DNA from 2 places in the Mycobacterium sp. 23 genome. Region 1 is predicted to be linked to the other one. Evidence: predicted binding sites of a transcription regulator. Region 1 holds the regulator's gene; the other holds the start of a gene.
What was found. The regulator LexA, encoded in region 1, represses DNA repair genes until DNA is damaged. The targets are predictions, from matches to a motif close to CGAACANNTGTTCG.

Region 1 (7,255 bases):
GACCGGTCAGCAGCGACCTCGGCTTCCCGATCGCCAACGAGGCCGACGGCGGTATCACGCCGGCCAGCCGGATCGCCACGTTCTCGGCCGCAGACAAGCCGGTGATCTTCTGGACTCCTGATCACGGCGCGTTCGTCGTGCGCGGAGCCATGAAGGCGGCGTGGGACAAGCTCAAGGGAGCCACCGGCAAACTCGGCGCGCCCGTCGGCGACCAGGCGGTGGACGGCGACGTGGTATCGCAGAAGTTCACCGGCGGCAAGGTGTCGTGGAACCGCGCGAAGAACACCTTCACCACCGATCCGGCGAACCTCGCGCCGCTGCTGTCCGGCCTGCAGGTGTCGGGACAGAACCAGCCCAGCACGTCCGCGTCGCCGCCACCCGGCAAGAAGTTCACCTTCCACTGGTGGTGGTTGGCGGTGGCGGTGCCGGTGCTGCTGCTCATCCTGATGTCAGTGCTGGTGGTATTCGGCCTGCGCCGCCGTCGCGCCGGCCGGGCAGCTCCCGCTTACGACCGTGGCCGTGACGTGGCCGACGAGTTCGATGCGGGTGCTGACGGGCGCTGGTCGCACGACGACGTCGATTACGGCTCCGAGCGCTTCCCGCCCGTCGAACACCACCCCGAAGAGCACGAGGTGCCGGAATACGGTGCAGCGCCGCGGGTGAGCTGGTCCAGAGGGGGCGGGACCACGGCCGGTCCCGAGGGGCGTGGTCTGGGTGCCGAGGACTATCACGACGAGACCGCCGAGTACGGGGACGAGTACGCCCATGGCGCCGACGACTACGCCCGCGGCGCCGACGAGTACGCCCACGGTGCCGAGCAGGAAACCGACTTCGAGGAATACGAACACGACGAGTTCGAAGGTGACGAGGATCCGGACGCGGTGGACACCACCCCGACGCCCATCGTGACGCGCGGCGCCTTCGGCCAGCTCGTCGAGGCCGAGCCGGAGGTCGCAGAAACGATCTCGCCGGAAGCCTTCGAGGCGGAGTCCTCGGTGCCGCGCAGCGAGGGTCCGGTAGCGCCTGAGGTGCCCGAAACCCATCCTGAGCAGGAATTCCCGGACATCTTCTACCCCCGCGGTGGTCCCGCGGAAGAGGAGGTACCCGACGCGGCCGCCTCGGATACCGTCGTCGGCGCTTTCGAGCCGCGGAAGGGGCGGCACGCCGCCGCGGATGAACCGGGCTACGCACCGACGGCGACGGAGGCGGCCTATGCCGCGGCGCCGCAGGCCGAGGCTCCTCTGGCCGCAGACACTGCGGCGCGGCCGACCATCCACCTACCCCTGGACGACGACCCGTATCGGGCGCCGGACGGCTACCCGATCAAGGCCAGCGCGCGGTTCGGTCTGTACTACACGCCCGACAGTGCGCTATACCACGACACCCTGGCCGAGATCTGGTTCGCCAGCGAGGCCGTCGCGCAAGCCAATGGCTTCGTCAAAGCCGACTGATCGCCGGCCTGCGTCAGCGCTTCGGCGCTACACCTTGCGGATGACGGTGACGACCTTGCCGAGCACGGTCGCGTCGTTTCCGGGAATCGGATCGAAGGCCGGATTGTGGGGCATCAGCCAGACCTGACCGCCCGCCCGCTTGAACGTCTTCACGGTGGCCTCACCGTCGATCATGGCCGCCACGATGTCGCCGTTGTCGGCGACGTTCTGTTGGCGCACCACGACCCAGTCGCCGTCGCAGATGGCGGCTTCCACCATCGAGTCGCCGACGACTTTGAGCAGGAACAGCGTCCCTTCGCCGACCAGCTCTCGCGGTAGCGGAAAGACGTCTTCGACCGCCTCTTCGGCCAGTATCGGTCCGCCGGCGGCTATCCGGCCCAGCACGGGTACGTACGTAGGTTCCGGCAACGCGTCCGACCCGGCCACGTCGGTGCTGGGAGGTGTCACGGCGTCATCAGCCGCGCGGACGTCGACGGCCCGCGGCCGATTGGCATCCCGCCGCAGATAACCTTTGCGCTCCAGCGTGCGCAACTGGTGGGCCACCGAGGACGTCGACGTCAGGCCGACCGCGTCACCGATCTCGCGGATGCTGGGTGGATAGCCGCGGGTGGTGACCGAAGCGCGGATGACTTCGAGGATGGTGCGCTGCCGCTCGGTCAGCGCGGCATCGACGGCGTGCAACCGGCCGTCAGCGGCGGCTCGTTCGGATGCGCTAGCGGAACCGGCTCGATCAGCTACTGGGGGGTCGTTGCTGTCGCTCATGCCACTGAATGTAACCGCACCCGACCGAAGAATCAAACATGTGTTCGAGCAGCGTGTCGGAGCGGTCGGCCCAGCCTTCCTAGCGGCCCGGATCAGCGGAATCACAAGTGTGTAACTTTCGGATGGATCGGGTATCCGAAATTCATCCAGCTGGTTGCACCGACAAAACCTTGTCGGTGGTGAGGTCTACCGTTTTGCTCGTGCGACACGCCTCGCTCAGATGTTCGATATCGAACATGTGAGCGACTAGGGTCGAACACACGAGCGATATTTAGTCGACCGGAGGCAACGACATGACGATCAGCTACGCGGGCCCGCAGCGCACCTGGAACGCGCAGAGGCTGGTGAACAGGCCTGCCAACAGGCCGTTCGACGAGTCGCCTACATATCGCGGCGGGCAGATCCGGTCAAACCGGCCCGGCCCCACCCGTCCGGCCGGCGCGCCCATGCACTACCGCGGCACCGGCGTGGCGATGTCGACGGCGTCGCACCGGCGGCGTCCGGTCTCGGTGCTGACGACGATGGGGCTGGCGCTGCTCGCCGGCATCATCACGCTGTGGCTGGGCTTGATGGCCAATTTCGGGAGTGTGCTGAACGACGAACCGGCCGGCGCGTCGGCGCAGGTACCGGCTGCACTCGCCGTGGTGCGCGTGGAGCCCGGTGAGTCGCTGCAGCAACTGGCCACCCGGGTCGCGCCCGGCGCCCCGGTGCGCGAGGTGGTGGAACGGATCCGCAATCTCAACGCGCTGGACTCCAACGCAGTCGCCGCCGGCCAGACGTTGATCGCCCCGATCGGGTGAACCCGCGGGGAGCGGGACGAATTGCGCTCTGCGCCAACCTTGCTCGGTCGTCTCCACCTGCTGCTGGACTGATCGTGCCAGCGGTGGCCACGCCGGTGGCGCACAGGTACTCTCGGGGTGGTTCTGCGGTACCCCGAAGTCAGGCGCGGCAAAGGAGCGGCTATGCACTGCCCGTTCTGCCGGCACCCCGACTCGCGAGTGATCGATTCCCGGGAGACCGATGAAGGCCAGGCGATCCGCCGGCGCCGCTCGTGTCCCGAGTGCGGGCGCAGGTTCACCACCGTTGAGACCGCGGTGCTCGCCGTCGTCAAGCGCAGCGGCGTTACCGAACCCTTCAGCCGGGAAAAGGTGATCAGCGGCGTGCGCCGGGCCTGCCAGGGCCGCCAGGTAGACGACGATGCGCTGAACCTGTTGGCCCAGCAGGTCGAAGATTCGGTGCGGGCCGCAGGTCCGGAGGTGCCCAGTAACGAGGTCGGTCTTGCCATCCTGGGACCGCTGCGCGACCTCGACGAGGTGGCGTACCTGCGCTTTGCGTCGGTTTACCGGTCCTTCTCGTCGGCCGACGACTTCGAGCGGGAGATCGAGGCCCTGCGTGCCCATCGCAACGTGTCGACTCCGGGCTGAGGCTCGATAGATGCCCGTCGAACTCCACCCCGATCTCGCAGCGCTGGAGCCCCTGCTGGGCACCTGGACAGGACGGGGTGCTGGCGAGTACCCCACGATCGAACCTTTCGACTACCTCGAAGAGGTGGTTTTCACGCACGTGGGCAAACCGTTTCTGGTCTACGGGCAGAAGACTAAAGCTCCCGCCGACGGCAAACCCCTGCACGCCGAGACCGGCTACCTGCGGGTACCGCAGCAGGGAAGGGTCGAACTGGTCCTCGCTCACCCGAGCGGCATCACCGAGATCGAAGTCGGTTCCTACTCAGTGGCCGGTGACGTCATCGAGATCGAGCTGGCAACCATCGACATCGGGCTCACGCCGACCGCCAAAGAGGTGACCGCCCTGAGCCGTTCCTTCCGCATCGACGGCGATCAACTGTCCTACTCCCTGCGGATGGGCGCCGTTGGCCAGCCCGAGCAGCACCATTTGGCCGCAGTGCTGCACCGGCAGAGCTGAGCGTCAGTTCACCTGCCGCACACCGTCATCGGCGACGCGACCGCCGACTTTCGCCCATCCCTCCGCGCTCCACGTCGTCGTGATCAGCGACCCACGGCCCTGCGTAATCACCAGGTCCCGACTGAGGTATTCGGTGATCCGCACCGCCGCGGAGCCGGTCGCCTCGTCTTCGGTCACACCGAGGTTCGACGCGAACATCCGGCTGCGCACCGACCCGGTCTCTCGATCCGTCCACGCCCACAGATAGTGCGCGACGTCGTCGGGGAAATCGGCGGGATCGGCCTGCAGCACCGCATCCGGTGAATCGAAATCGTGGATGGCGAATTCCGGCGCCCATTCCGCGGGCGCGCTGATCTCGGTGAACTCGCCGGAGTAACTTACCCGCACCAACCCGGCGGGCAGGTGCAGCGTGTTGATCGGCGTTCCACGTCGCCGCAACCACCACGACGCCCCGACGCACGGGTGGCCGGCGAAGGGCAGTTCGGTGCGGGGGGTGTAGATGGTCGCGCGCGCGGTCGTTGCCCCCTGGGCGGGGAGTTCAACGAAAATCGTCTCGCTGTAACCCAATTCGTGGGCGAGTTGCTGGCGGTCACCCGGGTTGACCAGGCTGGCGTCGACCACACCCAGCGGGTTGCCGAAGTTTCCGTCCGGGTCGGTGAATACCCGCAGCACGGTGACGTCGATGCTCATGGCCCGACCCTACGGGTCGATACGAGCACATCGATCAGGTGGCGCTGCGCTCGTCGGCTCCCATGGCATTGAGGACGGCGACGCGGGTGTCCGTCGGCCCGGACACAGTGCGGGCACCGCCGCCGCTGCGCAACAACTCGCGCAGGGCTGCCTGATCGTATTCGGGTGGCTCGGTGGTGTCGATGAACCGGTGCACGATGTCAAGGAATCGGGCGGGGTCGTCGTGGAAGGGGAAATGGGCGGAATTCTCGAAGATCTCGAGCCGGGACCCGGGCATTGCCGCGTGCGCCATATGGGCGTGCCGAACCGGGATCACCGAGTCTTTCTCACCCCAGATGATCTGAACCGGGATGGCCTCGGTCAAATAACACCGGTCCAGCATCGTGACGATCTGACCGCGCCAGTCCACCACGGCCCGCAGCGTGCGGGTGAACGCCGAGGACGCCGTCGGCTCGGGCAGGTCGTTGAGGATCCGCAGCATATTGGGCAGATCGCGGCCGATGGCCGTGGAACCGAGCGCGAGTCCCGCCAACTGGCCCAGTACCTGCACCGCGGGCAGCACCATCGGCAGTCGCAGCAGCGCCAGCGCCTCGGCCCCCATCGGCAGCGAGGCGAACCGCAATGCGATGTTGACGTCCTTGGTGACACCGCCGGCGCCCACCAGGATCAGCCGGTCGACCAAATGCGGGAACTGGTAAGCGAATTGCATCGCAACGCCGCCACCGAGGGAATGACCGACGATCGTCACCCGTTCGATGTCCAGCACGCTGAGCAGGTCCCGCATGCCGTTGGCGTAGGCCGCGGTGGAGTAGTCGGCGCGCGGCTTGTCGGATTTGCCGTGGCCCAGCAGGTCCGGGGCGATGACGGTGAATCGCTGGGCGAGCTTGGCGTGCACACCGGTCCAAGTGGTCGAGTTGTCGCCGATGCCGTGGATCAGCAGGATCGCCGGACCGGAACCCGCGATCCGGAACGCCCGCTTGTAGCCGTGGATGGTGCGGAACTGCAGTGACGGGGATGTCACTTCTCGCACCGGGCGGAGAGTACGCGTCCGCTCGGTCATGTCGGCAACCTCGTTGTCGGGCCGGGTAGGCGTGTCGGAAGCGGTTACTTCGCGTTGTCGTCGTCGTCGAATTTCTTCTCAGCCTGTTGAGCCAGGAACCGCTCGAACTCGGCGCCCAACTCATCGCCGCTAGGCAGGTCCTCGTCGTTCGTCAGTAAGGATCTGTTCTCCTGAGCGTCAATGAACGCATCGTACTGGCGCTCGAGTGCGGCCACCACTTGAGCGACTTCCGCGCTCGCCTGCACCTGTTCGTCGATCTTGGCCCGAATCTCGGTGGCCGCCTCGGTGAGTGCCGTCAGCGGCAACTCCAGCGAACCGGTCTTGCCCACCTGCTCGAGTAACGCCTGGGCCGCGGCCGGGTAGTCGGTCTGCGTCAGGTAGTGCGGGACGTGCACCGTGAACCCGACGACCTCGTGCCCGTGCTGTGCCATGCGGTATTCCAGCAGATTGGATGCACTACCGGGAACCTGGATCTCGGAGATCCACGGCTGGAAGTCCGCGATCAGGTCGGCGTTGTTGGAGTGTGCGGTCATCGTGACGGGACGGGTGTGGGGAACGGCCATCGGGACCGTGCCGAGTCCGATCGTCTGGCGCACCCCGAGCCGTTCGGCGAGCAGTCGCACCGCGGTGATGAACCGCTCCCACTTCAAGTCCGGCTCCATGCCGGCCAGCAACAGAAACGGCGTGCCGATGGTGTCGCGCAGCGCGTACAGACTCAACTCCGGGTCGTCGTAATTGGTGAAGTGGTCGGTCTTGAACGTCATCAACGGTCGCCGCGAGCGGTAGTCCAGTAGTTCGTCGATGGCGAACGACGCGACCAGTTCGGTGTCCAGCGCCGCCCGCAAGTGCCGGGAAGCCAGCCGGATAGCGTGACCGGCGTCAGAGAAGCCCTCCAGGGCGTGTATCAACACCGGACCGCGGCCGTCGGACGTCGACAACACAGGGGCCGGGAACTCCAGCTCATACATGCCGGGTTGTCCTGGCTGGTACTCCTGCGCCTCTTCGGGGTCGTAGTGGTCGGACATCGGTGCTGCCTCCTCTCGGGGTCTCGCAAGATCTCTCCAGGGTGCCCTGTCCAGTGTCCCTCAATCGATGCGGCTCTTCATTATCGATGACCCGGGCCTTTTGCTGCCCCACTTATCAACGCACGGGGCGTAGTTTCTATTCGCTTGCCAGGGCCCGCTGTCAGGCATGATGTATCTCGATGCGCACTGTCGCGGCGGTTCTGTGCCTGCCGGTAAGCCTGGCGGTGTTAGTTACGTCATGCGCCCGGCCTGCTCATCAGGCCTCCGTCACCGGTAGCCCGGCGCCGAAGCCGGAAAGTTCGGTGCAGCGCCTCAGCGAACCCGGCAGCGCGGTACCGGATCCGCGG
Region 2 (7,255 bases), 1.1 Mb from region 1:
GGTTGGGGCGCAACCCTTCTCGATGCAGGGCGGCCAGCGCGGGCTCGCGCTGCCGCGCCGGCCAATGCCCGAAGCGGATGTAGGGCGGGTTGCCCGCCACGCCGTCCCAGTCCCGGCCACCCGACCACGAAAACAGGTCCGCGGTGTCAACGGGGGCGAACGTCCGTGCCTTCGCCGCTTCAGCGGCAACGAGTTCCACGCCGCGTGCCTGATCGCTGAGCGCGGCCAACTCGCGCAGGATCTGCCCGTCACCGCAGGACGGTTCCAGCACCCGGGGTCCGGCGTGGGTGACCCAGCCGGCCAGGAAGCGGGCGATGGGCGCCGGCGTGTAATAGCCGCCGCGAATCTTGTCGGCCGTCACGGCGGCCTTGCCCGCGAACGTCTTCATTTGCGGATCAACAGCTCCGTGATCGGCACCGGGTCGCGTAAACCCGCGGGCTCGGCGGCATAGCCGATCGCCACGGCGCCCAGCGGCTCCCACTCGGCGGGCAGCGAAAGCTCGTCGCGGACGAGGTCGGCAGCGAAGATCGTCGAGCCGATCCAGCAACTGCCCACCCCGCGCACCGCCAGCGCAACCAGCAGCGCCTGCACGGCCGCACCCACCGCGACGGTGAACATGGTGTGCTCGGCCTCGGTGCGGGCGGCGTCCGGATAGCTGTGTGCCCCATCGGGCACCAGGAACGGAATGATGACCTCGGGTGCGTCGTAGAGGATCTGGCCGCGTGCGACGCGGCGTTCGACGGAGTCCGCGGGGCGGCCGTCGCCGGTGAGGTCGGCACGCCACTTGTCTTTCATCCGGTCCAGCAGCCGCGTCCGGGTGTCCTGGTCCTGCAGCCATACGAACCGCACCGGGCGGGTGTGGTGCGGGGCGGGCGCGGTGAGCGCTTCGGCGACAGCGGATTCGACGACTGCCGGGGGCACCGGCTCGGCGCTGAATCGCCGCACCGACCGGCGCAGCAGCTGGGCCTGCCCGCGGCCCAACTCGATGGCCTCGGCGGTGCCCAGCCAGAACAGGTCCTCGGTGCCCGCGCGCACCAACTGCCGGGCCGTCGAACCGTCGTCGACCGGGTTGAGCCCGCGCAGCACGGCCACCGGCATGGCCGTGAGCTTGCCCTTGACCAGGTCGGCCGCGGCCGCGATCTCGTCGGCGACCGCCACCTCGGTGACCACCAGTTCGTTGCCGTGCCGGTCGACGGCACCCGAATAGTTGTGCAGTACGGCCAGACCCGCGGTGCCGACGGCCGCGTCGATCTGTCCGTTGCGCCAGGCGCGGCCCATGGTGTCGGTGATCACCACGGCGACGGTGACGCCGAGCCGCTCGCGCAACCCGGCCCGCAGCGCCGCCGCGCTGGCGTCCGGGTCGAGTGGCAGCAACGCCAACTCGGTTCGCCCGACGTTGGATCCGTCCACTCCGGCCGCCGCCTGAATCAGCCCCAGCCGGTTCTCGGTGATCAGGGTCCGTTCCTTGCGGGCCAGCACCCGCACCGCTTCGTCGTCGACCAGCTTGCGCCGCAATCGGTCTCGTTCTTCGTCGTCCTCGGGCGCCGGGACCAGTCGGCCCTCGCACTTGGACACCACCTTGCTGGTCACCACCACCACGTCGCCGTCACGTAACCACGGCGCGGCCGCACTCAACGCAGCACCCAAATCGTCACCGGGACGAAACTCGGGAAGCCCGGTGACTGGCAGGATCTCGATGGCGGCGGCGGCGCCGTGCTCACCTGCCGGGGGCAGGGCGGTCACACCGTCACCCCGGCAAGGTCGAGTCCGGCACGCACCATGTCGGCGGTGGCCGCCGGGTCGCTCATCAGCAGCGGCACGGCGCGCACCGCCACTCCGTCGATGTCGGCCGCGTCGCCGTCGTGCACCAGCCAGCAGTCCAGAATCCCGGTCGCGCTGCGGGCGCCGTAGTGCTGGCCCACCGCCTGCGCGGTGGAATCCACCCCGATGACGGACAGGCAGGCATCGGCCATGCCGCGCAAGGGCTTTCCGCCGATGATGGGGGAGTAGCCGACGACCGGAGCGGGGGTCGACCGCAGCGCGCCGCGGATGCCGGGGACGGCCAGGATGGCGCCGACGCTGACCACCGGATTCGACGGCGCCACCAGGATGACGTCGGCTTCGGCGATGGCCGTCACCGCTTCGGTTGTCGCGGAGGCTTTTTCGGCCCCGACGAAGGCGAAGCTGTGGGTGGGCACCTGGGCACGGTGACGCACCCACCACTCCTGGAAGTGGATCGCCCGCCGGCTTCCGGTGGCTGGATCGGTGATCACCACATGCGTCTCGCAACGGTCGTCGCTGGCCGGCAGCAACCGTGCGCCCGGTTGCCACCGGTCGCACAGTGCGGCGGTGATCTGCGACAGCGGATAACCGGCGTTGAGCATCTGGGTGCGCACCAGGTGCGTGGCCAGATCGCGGTCGCCGAGCATGAACCAGTCGGGCTGCACGCCATAGCGGGCGAGTTCCTCTTTGGCATGCCAGGTTTCGTCGCGGTGGCCCCAGCCACGCTCCGGGTCCACGCCACCACCGAGGGTGTACATGCACGTGTCGAGGTCCGGGCAGATGCGCACGCCGTGGATCCATGCGTCGTCGCCGATGTTGACGACCGCGTTCAGTTCGTGGCCGGCGTCCTCGCCCTGAGCAAACTGGCCCAGGCCGAGCAACCGCTGCACTCCGAGCAGAAAACGCGCGCCCCCGACGCCCCCGACCAGAACAGTGACTTTCACACCAGGACAGTACCTGCCCGGCGGGACACGTTAGGGTGGGGTGAATCTTGGTAACCAATGTGGCGCAAGGGACTTGTGATCAATTCGTACTCGACACGCCGTGTTTCGTGGACAACAGAATCGCCGAAATTCGATCACGAGATGGTATGGAATTACGCCGAAGTGCTTGACCAGGGTCCCTGGCCCGTGTCTAATCACATCAGTGTCATTTCCCGGTTGGCCGGCCGGTTCCGGTGTCGCAGACCGAGATTCGATCACTTGTTCGAATTGGGCATCTGTACATCAAAACAGTGGGAAACCATTTCAATCTCTATTAGTGAGGAGGCGGAGCATGTCCTATGAGTACCTTCGGGGCGTAATGGGAGGCACACCGCACACCACTCCCGAGCCGGCTGAAACCATCATGCCGCCAGTCCGTCCTCATCTGAGCGTTGTTCCCGATGCGCCCGCCGTGTTCGAGCCGGAGCCGATCGAGGAGATCCCTGCCGATCAGTGGCAGGACAAGGCGCTGTGCGCCCAGACCGACCCCGAAGCCTTCTTCCCGGAGAAGGGCGGTTCCACCCGCGAGGCCAAGAAGATCTGCCTGGGTTGCGAGGTCCGGCACGAATGCCTCGAATACGCCCTCGCGCACGACGAGCGGTTCGGCATCTGGGGAGGCCTGTCCGAACGCGAGCGTCGCCGCCTCAAGCGCGGCATCATCTAAACGCCGATCACCTGCTCAGTCGTCGATCGAGGGGTCGATGACTGAAGGCTCCACGTCCAGATAGATGGCCACCTGGGCCACCAGGATTTCATGCAGCAAGTCGCCGAGTTCGACGGTGTCTTTGGCTCGTCGTTCAATTGGCTTGCGGAACAACACAATTCGCGCTCGTGTCGCGTTTCCGCGGACATCGACGCCGGCCGGTATCAGGCGGGCCAGCGCGATCGGCCCGTCGGCAATCACCTCCGGCGGCCACTGCACACTGTAGGGATCCTTGGCGGAGATACGCGGAATCTCGTCGACTGCGACGTCGAGTTCGCCGACCCGCTCCTGCCACCGCCGCTCGATCGGTTCGTAGGCCTCCAGGACCGCCATGTCGAACCGCTCGGCCCGGCTGCGCCAGCCCGGCACCGTCGGCGGCAGCAACGGGCCGCGCAGATCGCGGCCCCGCCGGCGTCCGGGCCGCCCGTACGGCTGAGCCGATCTTTCCCCGCTCACGCGCCGATGGTAACGGTTGGACGCCGATGGTAACGGTTCCACATCGCCCCCGCCCATGCGCGTGTCCGCCGCTGTGGCGGCGTTTTCCCGCGATAGCCTTTCGAGCGTGAACGTACCCCGACGCTGCTGCCGGCCCGGGTGTCCGCATTATGCAGTGGCAACGTTGACGTTCGTCTACTCGGACTCGACGGCGGTGGTCGGCCCACTCGCTACCGCGCGGGAACCGCACTCGTGGGATCTGTGTGTCAACCACGCCGGCCGCATCACGGCACCGCGCGGCTGGGAACTGATGCGCCATGCCGGCCCGCTGCCCACCCATCCCGACGAGGACGACGAACTGGTGGCGCTGGCCGACGCCGTGCGCGAGGGCGGAGCAGTTCCCGCCCGTACCCCCGCCCGGGTCAACGGTTTCGTCGCCAGTGACGGCTTCGACGACGTGCCGCAGTCCATCGGCGCGCACGCCACCGCGCCGAGTACCGGTCTGCTCGCACCGCCCGAGCACCGCTCCGGACGCCGACGTGGCCACCTACGGGTCCTGCCGGATCCTCCCGGCTAGCCGATAGGCTGGCGGCCGAAGAGTTCTACCCACCCAGGTCGTCAGGAGCACCGGAGAATGTCGTGGCCCGCCGAGGCTGTCCACCGTGTCATCAAGGCCTATGACGTCCGAGGCCTGGTCGGCGAGCAGATCAACGAGGCGCTGGTCACCGACGTCGGGGCCGCATTCGCGCGGCTGATGCGCGGCGAAGGCGCGAGCCGGGTGGTGATCGGCCACGACATGCGCGACAGTTCACCCTCGCTGTCGGCGGCCTTCGCCGCCGGCGTCACCGGCCAGGGTCTGGACGTGGTGCGCATCGGGTTGGCCTCCACCGACCAGTTGTATTTCGCCTCGGGGTTGCTGGACTGTCCCGGAGCCATGTTCACCGCCAGCCATAACCCGGCGGCGTACAACGGCATCAAACTGTGCCGGGCCGGGGCCAAGCCGGTCGGCGCCGACACCGGGCTGACGACCATCAGCGAGGACCTGATCGCCGGCGTGCAAGGGCACGACGGGCCGCGCGGTGCGGTCACCGACAAGGATGTGCTGACCGACTACGGGGTGTTCCTGCGCTCGCTGGTCAACACCGAGGGACTGCGCCCGCTGCGGGTCGCGGTGGACGCCGGCAACGGCATGGCCGGTCACACCGCGCCGGCGGTGCTCGGCGCGATCGACTCGATCACGTTGTTGCCCTTGTACTTCGAGCTCGACGGCACGTTCCCCAACCACGAGGCCAACCCGCTGGACCCGGCGAACCTGGTCGACCTGCAGAACTTCGTGCGCGAGACCGGCGCCGATATTGGGCTGGCGTTCGACGGCGACGCCGACCGCTGCTTCGTCGTCGACGAGCGTGGCCGGCCGGTCTCGCCGTCCACCGTGACCAGCCTGGTGGCGGCCCGCGAGCTGGGCCGGGAGATCGGCGCCACGGTGATCCACAACGTGATCACCTCGCGTGCGGTGCCGGAGCTGGTCGCCGAGCGCGGCGGCACGCCGCTGCGTTCGCGGGTCGGCCACTCCTACATCAAGGCGCTGATGGCCGAAAGCGGCGCGATCTTCGGCGGTGAACACTCGGCGCACTATTACTTCCGCGATTTCTGGGGCGCCGACTCCGGCATGCTGGCCGCGCTGTACGTGCTGGCCGCGCTCGGCGAGCAAGACCGGCCCTTGTCGGAACTCACCGCGGATTACCAGCGCTATGAATCCTCCGGCGAGATCAACTTCACCGTCGCCGACGCGCCGGCGTGTGTGGACGCCGTGTTGAAGACATTCGCGAGCCGGATCCAGTCCATCGATCATTTGGACGGCGTGACGGTCGACCTGGGTGACGGCAGTTGGTTCAACCTGCGCAGCTCCAACACCGAGCCGCTCTTGCGGCTGAATGTGGAGGGGCGCAGCATCGAGGATGTGGACGCCGTGGTCGCACAGGTCAGCGCCGAAATCGCCGCGCAGGCAACCGGAGCCGGACCGTGAGTGCGGTCGGGGCCGTCGATCTCGAGGATGCCGACGGCCTGATCGCCGCCGACCGCGACGGGTTGCTGCGGGCGGCGTCGATGGCCGGTGCGCAGGTGCGTTCCGTGGCGGCCGCCGTAAGTGAAGGCGAGTTGGACTCGCTGCGCGGGGAGGACCGGGTGCGCAGCGTCATCTGGGTGGCCGGGCGCGGCGCCGCCGAGACCGCGGGCGCCCTGCTTGCCGCGACGCTGGCCACCGCGGCGGCCGAGCCGATCGCGCTGGTCACCGAGGCGCCTCCGTGGGTCGGCCCGCTCGATGTGCTGATCGTCGCCGGCGACGATCCCGGTGATCCCGCGCTGGTGGGCGCGGCCGCGACCGGGGTGCGCCGGGGCTCGCGGGTGGTCGTGGTGGCGCCGTTCGAGGGCCCGTTGCGGGACTCCACCGCCGGTCGGGTCGCGGTGCTGTCCCCGCGCCTGCCCGCGCCTGAGGAGTTCGGGTTGTGCCGGTATCTGGCCGCCGGCCTCGCGGTGCTGCAAACCGTCGACTCCCGGCTGAGTGTCGACCTGGCCGCGCTGGCCGACGAACTGGATGCCGAGGCGTTGCGTAACAGCGCGGGCCGGGATCTGTTCACCAACCCGGCCAAGACGCTGGCCGCCCGGATGACCGACTGCCAGGTCGCGCTGGCCGGAGACAGCGCCGCGACCCTGGCGCTGGCCCGGCACGGCAGCTCGGTGTTGCTCCGCGTCGCGCAGCAGGCCGCGGCGGCCGCCGGTCTGGGCGACGCACTGGCCGCACTGCGCAGCGGGCCGCGCGGGTTCGCCGATCCCGCCGAAGCGCTCTTCCACGACGAGCAGATCGACGGCCCGCTGCCCCAGCGGCTGCGGGTGCTGGCACTGACGCTGGCTGCCGAGCGGACCGTGGTCGCCGCCCGGGTGGCCGGGTTCGACGACGTGCATCTGCTGGGGGCGGAGGATATGCAGGAACTGCCTTCCGCACCAACCGCGGCGTCCCGCGCCGAGCAGCAACTGGCAGTATTGGCCGTTCGGCTGGAGATGGCCGCGGTTTACCTGCGACTGGCACGGGGATAGATAAACGGTGGAACTGCTACGCGGAGCGTTACGAACGTACGCCTGGGGATCACGCACCGCCATCGCCGAATTCACCGGCCGCCCGGTGCCCGCCGCACACCCCGAGGCCGAACTGTGGTTCGGTGCCCACCCCGGTGACCCGGCCTGGCTGGAGACACCAGAGGGCGAGACCTCGCTGCTGGCCGAGCTCACCGACGATCCCGAGGGGCAGCTGGGGCCCGCCTCGCGGGCGCGGTTCGGCGACGTGCTGCCGTTTCTG

Region 2: cofD (2-phospho-L-lactate transferase) is a predicted target of LexA. The motif match lies at 2,978-2,991, and genes of this name have one in related genera.

What each region holds. Positions count from the first base shown of each region.
Region 1 is NZ_JBLVUX010000005.1:1,448,799-1,456,053, reverse strand. Features, by position in the region: gene ACNQS7_RS07825 (LGFP repeat-containing protein) at 1-1,451, shown strand, start outside; gene lexA (transcriptional repressor LexA) at 1,479-2,213, opposite strand; gene ACNQS7_RS07815 (LysM peptidoglycan-binding domain-containing protein) at 2,507-3,013, shown strand; gene nrdR (transcriptional regulator NrdR) at 3,176-3,637, shown strand; gene ACNQS7_RS07805 (peroxynitrite isomerase) at 3,648-4,133, shown strand; gene ACNQS7_RS07800 (PhzF family phenazine biosynthesis protein) at 4,137-4,823, opposite strand; gene ACNQS7_RS07795 (alpha/beta hydrolase) at 4,858-5,883, opposite strand; gene ACNQS7_RS07790 (proteasome assembly chaperone family protein) at 5,928-6,908, opposite strand; gene ACNQS7_RS07785 (trypsin-like serine peptidase) at 7,088-7,255, shown strand, end outside.
Region 2 is NZ_JBLVUX010000005.1:2,576,716-2,583,970, reverse strand. Features, by position in the region: gene ACNQS7_RS13255 (Eco57I restriction-modification methylase domain-containing protein) at 1-388, opposite strand, end outside; gene ACNQS7_RS13250 (coenzyme F420-0:L-glutamate ligase) at 385-1,734, opposite strand; gene cofD (2-phospho-L-lactate transferase) at 1,740-2,726, opposite strand; gene ACNQS7_RS13240 (WhiB family transcriptional regulator) at 3,085-3,429, shown strand; gene ACNQS7_RS13235 (metallopeptidase family protein) at 3,445-3,864, opposite strand; gene ACNQS7_RS13230 (DUF3499 domain-containing protein) at 4,031-4,480, shown strand; gene ACNQS7_RS13225 (phosphomannomutase/phosphoglucomutase) at 4,538-5,929, shown strand; gene ACNQS7_RS13220 (TobH protein) at 5,926-6,996, shown strand; gene manA (mannose-6-phosphate isomerase, class I) at 7,004-7,255, shown strand, end outside.